Regions from separate parts of the Paenibacillus sp. FSL R5-0744 genome, predicted to be linked through region 1. Evidence: riboswitches for the same ligand, from Rfam matches in the RefSeq annotation. Region 1 holds a riboswitch; the other holds the start of a gene.
The links. A riboswitch is a leader RNA that binds a small molecule or an ion and turns the genes downstream of it on or off. The one in region 1 is predicted to bind cyclic di-GMP.

Region 2: another riboswitch for cyclic di-GMP. It lies ahead of MKY19_RS05215 (EAL domain-containing protein); the one in region 1 lies ahead of MKY19_RS01810 (anti-repressor SinI family protein).

What each region holds. Positions count from the first base shown of each region.
Region 1 covers NZ_CP150228.1:406,465-410,652, reverse strand. The annotation lists gene MKY19_RS01830 (hypothetical protein) at 1-217, shown strand, start outside; gene MKY19_RS01825 (signal peptidase I) at 219-806, shown strand; gene MKY19_RS01820 (TasA family protein) at 898-1,518, shown strand; gene MKY19_RS01815 (helix-turn-helix domain-containing protein) at 1,678-2,007, shown strand; gene MKY19_RS01810 (anti-repressor SinI family protein) at 2,209-2,364, opposite strand; cyclic di-GMP riboswitch class I at 2,391-2,475, opposite strand; gene MKY19_RS01805 (2-oxoglutarate dehydrogenase E1 component) at 2,947-4,188, shown strand, end outside.
Region 2 covers NZ_CP150228.1:1,191,625-1,195,812, reverse strand. The annotation lists gene MKY19_RS05215 (EAL domain-containing protein) at 1-1,950, opposite strand, end outside; cyclic di-GMP riboswitch class I at 2,123-2,209, opposite strand; gene MKY19_RS05210 (M20 family metallo-hydrolase) at 2,442-3,683, opposite strand; gene MKY19_RS05205 (alpha/beta hydrolase) at 3,805-4,188, shown strand, end outside.

The DNA of each region.
Region 1 (4,188 bases):
AGGTGAAGCTACTCTAGAGAACATAAATAATGAACAGCCTGAAGCCCCAGCCACTAACCCGGTCGTTCCGGAAATTGGTGAAGAGCTAACGATTCCAAAAGATGTACCACAGCAAGCGGTTCCTCAGGAGGCGCCAAAAGCGGAAGATACAACCACTTCCCCACCGGTAGCAACACCAGCCCCTTCGGACCCTCAACAAGTTAAAGGTGGCGAATAATATGCGGATTAAAAAAATGATCAACAATACATTATCGAGCATCATGCTTGTGATATTCATTCTGCTGGTGGTAGCCGTAGTTTTATCAAAGGCCTCCGGCGGTGAACCTGCCTTCTTCGGATACCAGATCAAATCGGTACTCTCAGGTTCGATGGAACCAGGGATTCAAACCGGATCGATTGTCGCTTTAAAACCCGGAGGAGATATGAATCGCTTCAAAAAAGGCGATGTGATCACCTTTAGAAATGAAGAAAACCTGCTCATTACTCACCGTGTTGTAGAAGCAACAATGAATAACGCTACCGGTGAAGCCATGTATCGCACGAAAGGTGATAACAATGATGCACCTGATATGAACCCTACCAGTTCCACGAATGTTGTAGCTGAGTATACCGGGGTCACCGTACCTTATGTAGGTTACGCTATGAATTTCGCAGTTTCCAAAGCTGGAAGTGTTGTGCTCATGATCGTACCAGGCTTGATGCTCCTGCTCTATGCCCTGTATTCATCATGGAAGGCTGTAGCTGCACTCGAAAAGAAAAATGCTGCTATACTGCCCGCCTCTCCACCCCCAACTGAAATACAGTAATTCGTTGATTGTCCGCTTCCGCTTACGAACCGGAAGTTACAATATATAACTTTTATAAAAAAACCACAAAAACCGAGGAGGAATTTTAATTATGGGTATCAAAAAAACATTGGGTCTTGGCGTAGCATCTGCAGCACTGGGTTTATCATTGATTGGTGGAGGAACTTTCGCTTACTTTAGCGACACTGCACAAAGCACCGCTACATTCGCAGCAGGTACACTGGATTTGAACTCTGATCCTTCTGTTATCGTTGATTTGAAGGATCTGAAGCCAGGCGATACGATCAAAAGAGACTTCAAACTAAAAAATGACGGTACACTTGATATCGGTTCGATCCTCCTCAAAACAGCTACCTCTATTAATGATGTAGGTGGTAACAACGGCGCTAACGATTTGGCAAAATCCATCAAAGTTAAATTCCTGGTGAATAAAGATAAAAGCGGCATCTTACCTGGTAGTGAAGAGAAAGTAGTTTGGGAAACTACCCTAGCCGATTTGAAGACTCAGACACCGGATCTCGTAAAAAATACTGGACTTGATGCAATCTGGGGTACTAGCGAAGCATCTGGAATAAAGGCCGGCACAAATGATAGCTTCACCGTTCAATTCGAATTTGTTGATAACGGCCAAGAGCAAAACTACTTCCAAAAAGATTCATTAACTCTGACTTGGGATTTCGTAGGTAAGCAAACTGCTGGATCCGCTAAATAATCTAATAAGTCTTCCATTCGAAGAGCAGCAGATTCTTATTCCGGAAAACGGATAAGTAGATGCTGCTTTTCTCTTTACAATAAACTTTGTCGAATTTAATGATATTTGCTATACTAATAACAAAAATTACGGAGGGGCGTCAGCATAGTGCCACAAAATATGGGCCAACGTATCCAGCATCTCCGCCTAGAAAAGGGATTGTCCCTATCTGAGCTTGCGGACAGAGCGGATGTTGCTAAGTCGTATCTTAGCAATGTGGAGAGAAACATCCAATCCAATCCTTCAATTCAGTTTATCGAAAAGATCGCCGATGCGCTTCAGGTATCCATCCACGCTTTGCTCTATGGAGAACCTAATGATGCTGAGGAGTCACCTTTAGATTCGGAATGGTTCCGATTGGTGCAGGAAGCTATGGCCTCAGGCATAAGCAAACGTGAATTCAAGGAGTTTCTGGACTACCAGAAATGGCGCCTTGATCAGAAGGATTAATATTCCACCTGACCTGATAAGATCCTCTTCTACTCATACTATTAAACATAAGCGCCTTCACCCTCCTAACATGGACCGCGAAGGCGTTTGAATTCTAGCAGAATATAAGGACCAAGTCTGAATCTTATAGATTCTTATATAAAGAAAAAGAGCACAGCGAGTTATCGCTGTGCTCTTTTGATATCTAATGCTCTGAATGTATTACTGCACGGCTTGCACAGTCTTCTCATGAAAGAAGCGACGAATTTCATCTGCCTTTATGCCAGCCTTCTTAGCTGCTAATAATAAATGGACCCACTCTACGTCTAGATCAATGACCTGCTGTTCTCTGTTGCTTCCCTGGTTGGACTTGTCCAAAAAATCTCCTCCTAAGATTTTAGTCCCCAGGCAATCCGGCTGTCATAGTATTTCTACCTTAGACCCGCGACTTTGTGCCCCTGCCTTTCGGCAGGTTTACCTTTTACTGGACCCTTTACACGAAAGGATCTACTTTGAAATATATGAAAATCGCTAACTGCAATAACATTATACTATACTAAAGTGGAAAAGTGTGTCGATTTCTGATTAGTTTTTCCATTAAAAAACAAAAAATAGAAGCGCTTTTGTGCGATATCTTGTCCTATTAACACGATACTCGTCCCATTCATAAAATTAATTAAGCCAATATAATGATACTTCCTTCCCTATTAGTTAAAAATAAGGATATTAGAATCATTTTAGTGGGCCTTAGGAATGGGTAATGAGAAGAAACAGCGTTCTTTTCATTAGAACAAGCTAACCCATACCATTTTGCGAACGTATTGGACGAAAGAATGAATTGATTACACGTGTGGAAAGTAGCACAATAAGATGAGAAATGAAACCGCAATCATCACAGCTCCAGTAAGCGTTGACACAAAATGTCACGTATGGAGTTCATCCGTTAAGGAGGATGTATTCATGGCAGCCAAAGAGCCCTATAACGAATCCATTTGGAGTAAGTATTACGGACCCAATTTAGGCTACATTCAAGAAAGATATGAACAGTTTGTGAAAGATCCTTCCACCGTAGAGAATAATTATCGCGAGCTTTTTACAAATTCGGGTCCCCCGCCCCTAACACCGGATAGCGAACCGGCTCCACAGCCTCGCATTTCGGGAGACACCGAATGGCTTAGAAAGGCAGTAAGAGCTTCCAAGCTAATCGCTAATATTCGTATATATGGCCATATGGCCGCTGATATTGATCCGCTTGAGCGCGATCACAATCCCATGGCTAAATATCTTGAACTCGAAACCTATGAGCTGACTCGTGAGGATCTGCTCGCACTACCTGCCACGCTCATTTGGGAGAATGCGCCGAATGATGTGCATACCGGATGGGATGCAGTTCAGCGTATGCGTCAGGCTTACACCAAGACAATCGCCTATGAATTCGGGCATGTGCATGAAGAACAAGAACTGAAATGGTTGAACAGACAGGCAGAATCCACAAGCTCACCAGCGCCTTTAAATAATGCAGAACGTAAAGAGCTGCTAAACCGCCTGATCCAAGTAGAGCAATTCGAAACCTTCCTCCACAAAACCTTTGTGGGTCAGAAGCGGTTCAGCTTGGAAGGCAACGACGCTCTCGTACCGATGCTGGATGAAATCGTACGCGCTGCTGCGCATGACGGCGCAGAGCATATTCTGATGGGCATGGCGCATCGTGGTCGCCTCAACGTTCTTGCACATATTTTGGGCAAACCTTATGACATTATATTTTCAGAGTTTCATCATTCTCCGAACAAGGAGCTTTTCCCTTCCGAAGGCTCTACAGGCATTAACTATGGCTGGACGGGTGATGTGAAATACCATCTGGGTGCAGATCGCGCTGTCCGTGAAGGAGAAACCGTACGCACAAGAATAACACTAGCGAATAACCCAAGTCACTTGGAATTCGTCAATCCTGTCGTGGAAGGCTTCACTCGTGCTGCTCAAGAAGATCGGAGCACAGCCGGATTGCCGAAGATTGATACCAGTAAAGCTATGGCGGTACTGATGCATGGCGATGCTGCTTTTCCAGGTGAAGGGATTGTTGCAGAAACACTTAATATTGGCAAACTTCAAGGTTATCAGAATGGCGGGACGATCCATATCATTGTTAATAACCGGATCGGCTTTACGACAGAAAGCGAAGACTCCCGTTCAACGCATTATGCG
Region 2 (4,188 bases), 790 kb from region 1:
AATGACATCAGCAGGGAAATATTGCAATACATTTAAGGAACTATAACCTGTCCCAAAATCATCGATAGCTATGGAAAATCCTTTACGTTTCAACTCCAACAAAATATCTCTAACAAACTCTAAATTTTGGAATACAATAGACTCGGTCAGCTCTAACTCTATCAATCTAGCAGGTACCTGGTACCTGTTAATAATATTCGTCAAATGGAGCAGGAAATCATTATGGTATAGGGTTATAAGCGATATATTCACTGAAATCGGAAGTGGCTGGATTCCTTCCTGGATCCATTTACTCAACATGATACATACTGATTTAAACACCATTAAATCTAATTTCACAATAAAGCGATTCCTCTCAAATATGGGGATAAATACTGCAGGAGATATAAGTCCCTTCTGAGGATCATTCCATCGAACCAATGCCTCAGCGCCATGAAAACTGTTCACTCGCAGATCCATTTTCGGTTGTAAATATACTATAAATTCACCATTTGTCATGGCAGCATCCATCTTTCTTACGATGTCTTGCTCTTCGTGTATCTGCAATAGCAATTGTTCGTCAAAGAAAGTGCATGAGCTCTTGTATCCACCTTTAATGGACTTACAAGCGATTCCTGCTCGGTCAATACATGTGAGGATATCGCTCTGACGATCATCTATACAGTAAATTCCACAATTAATCACTAGCCTAAAACCTTCTTCATTTCCAAACGTATAGTCGCTCATTTGTTCAGTAAGTACTTGTATACGGATGAATAATTCCGCCTTATTGTCATACGAAGTGAAAAGAATAAAACGATCACCCCCTAAGCGTCCAACGACATCCTCGTCTAATGTGTTTGCTGTTAAGCTATTAGCCACTTGAATCAAAATACTATTTCCTTCATGAAAACCGACAATTTCATTTATGTATTTAAATTGTTCAATATCAAATTGCAACACAGCAAACTTTGTATTCGGTTTCTCTTTAAGTAAATACTGAGCATCTATAACAAATTTATTCGTTCTAGAAAGATGTGTTAACTCATCCTCAAAGGCAATCCTCTCCATCTGTTTCCTAATTTTGCTCTTATTTAATAGAATGTTAACAAATATGATCAATAATAAGACAAACATGATTACACATAATAGAAAAGTCGCCTGACTCATTTGAGACGCTTTGGCCATGATCACATCTTTCGGTATCACGGAGAGAATATACCAGTCCTCAACCCCCTGGATGCCAGAATAACCAACCATTTTGCTATCTTCGTTAATCCAAAATATTCCTACTCCAGATTTTTTTGCGGTTATGTTCTCTTTAAAGATTTGCAGTTGTTTCTTATTTCTAGAATCAATACTTATACTTTCGAATATGTTATCAATTGACTTATCCTCTTCGAGATTCTTCGATTTGATAATGACTTGTCCCTTTTGATCAATGATTTGAGAATAACCATGACCTTTAAAGAAGGAAACTGCAAGAGCATCATTAAGATCCTGTGTATATTTGCTGGCAGATAAAGCACCCTTCACTTCACCTTTAAACTTAAGTGGACTGTTGATCGTGATAATTTCTTTATTGGAGATCTTATCTAAGAATGGATCAGAAATACTGCTAATACCCTGAAGAGCTTTTTGGAATCCTACTTCATCTGATACATCAAACATCGTCCCATCTGATGCGTAAGCTTTACCATCTGGGCTGTTGATGCTAATTCGAATAAAATTATATTTTTTATCAAAGTGATGCAGATATTTTTTGGTCTTATCCCAATCCATATAATTGATTTCCGAAATAGAATCAGCAATTCCATCTAATGAATCTAATCCACCCTGTATCATATTTCCAATCGATCTACTCGCATGTATCGTAGCTTCTGATGTAGCAGCAACCGCTTCTTGCTCATAAGAGTTAGCAGTCCATTTTATGAAATAGTAAGAGCACCCCCAAAATATCAACGTTGCCATTAGGACGAGGCCTATCATTCTCCATACTCTCAGTGGTTGTGTTTGATCCATGTACTATCATCCTTTTTCCGATTTATTACGTTTTTTTATTAGAAAACGAGCAAAAAAAAGCCGCTATCAGAATGATAACGGCTGCAAATGCGTCAAAAAATAAGAGCATGAAACTCCCACTACATGCAACCGGCTGTCATATCTATAAATAGATTTAGACCCTATGGCTTTGTGTCCCTATTTTTCAATAGGTTTACCAATATTCTGTTTTACTATTATTAGTCCTAAATACTCTATTAAAAATAGGCTACCACCAAAAGACCTATCTCCGCTGTGATTTAATTTTTTTGAATGGGAATTTTTTCACAAACGTCAATGTTAACTTTAATATAATATTTATTAATGTAAAGCAACAATTCTGCGAACAATTATATAATTAGATACTAAAGCCCAATGTAACATTTATATATGTCACATTGGGACTTACTTCTCAACACGAATTATGTTTGTCTTACAAACGCATAACGAAGAACAGCTTCTTCTAAAATATCAATCCCCATAATGATATCATCCAAGTCTGTATATTCATTGGGATGATGACTAAGTCCATCTACAGAAGGAACAAAGATAAGCCCTACTGGGCAAAGTTTGTTCATGTTCATGGCATCATGCCCTGCCCCACTAATCATCCGTTGACTCGATATCCCTTTCTCTTCACAAATGGATTCTAGAACCTGACTGATCTCATCAGATAATAGGACGGGTTCCTCCGAAATAATTTCCGTACTCTCAATTACAAGTTGTCTATTTTCTTGTACTAAGGATATTGTTTGATATAAATGATCTAACACACGTTGCCTGGATGCCACTGAAGTAGATCTGATATCAATTTTAATTTCCACCTCTCCCGGAACCACGTTCATAGCGCCATTCAAGATATCTATCACCCCTAGCGTCGCAACCGTTCCAAATTCTAGTTCGAGTTTGGCTGCTTTCTCAAGCTCAAGTGCTATTTCTGAGGCACCTAGAAAAGCATCTTTTCTCATATTCATAGGTGTCGTTCCAGAGTGGGATGCCTTCCCTGATATTTGAATATGAAGCCTCACGGGTGCAGCAATTCCAGTCACAATTCCTATTTTTTTATTATTGTTTATTAAGACGGGACCTTGCTCAATATGTAATTCGAAAAACGCTTTTAATTCTTCATTCTCTCTACTCGCCTGATCAATACTGTTATAATCCAGTGCACATAGCGAAAATGCCTTTTCCATGGTAATACCGTCTTTGTCCTTCAAAGATCTATATTTCTCCTTCTGAAATAACCCTGACATTATTTTACTGCCTACTGTTGAAATCCCAAAACGCGAGGATTCTTCACAGGCAAATGAGATAATTTCGATCGGATGATCCGTTTCAATCCCTTTTTCGTTTAGACGTTTGATCACTTCCAAAGCAGCCGTTACACCTACTACCCCATCGTACTTCCCACCTTGATATACCGTATCCAAGTGAGAGCCCATTACAACGGGTGGGAGCCCTTCTATCTTCCCATTCCTTCTAGCAATCACATTCCCGCAATGATCCATCCGGATATCTAAATTTTCAGCCTTACACATCCGCATAAAAGCACTCGTACATGTCTGCTCTTCATTTGTATAGGCAATTCTAGTGATGCCCTTCTCACCCGAGTTATATTGATTAATATTATCAAATAAAGCCTGATATCTTCTCTTTCTATCCATGACAGTATCTCCAATCCTGGGTATTCATGATTATGGTTTCATCAAAATTCGTGAATGATATACAATAGAGGTAGTGCTAGTCTTTAAAAATTACTTACTTGATGAGGTGTAATGGATAGCTATGAAGAAGACCATTATTTTTAAAGAAAATGACTCATTTACAATTAAAGCTGATTTTCATGAAACAAACCGCCCCCAAGCCCCTGCTATTGTGTACATTCACGGAGGCGGCCTACTTTGGGGTGATCGAGAGGATCTATCCGAGGAAATGATACAACTTTACACCAAGAATGGCTTTGCGCTATTTTCAATTGATTATAGATTAGCTCCTAGGTCAACCCTATCTGACATCCTTGAAGATGTCCAAGATAGCCTACTTTGGTTAGTGAATGAAGGACCAAAACAATTCTCCATTGACCCCTCGAGGATCGCTGTAGTGGGAAGCTCAGCAGGTGGTTTCCTTGCACTAAGCACAGGAATGTTTACACATAAGCCACGTGCGATT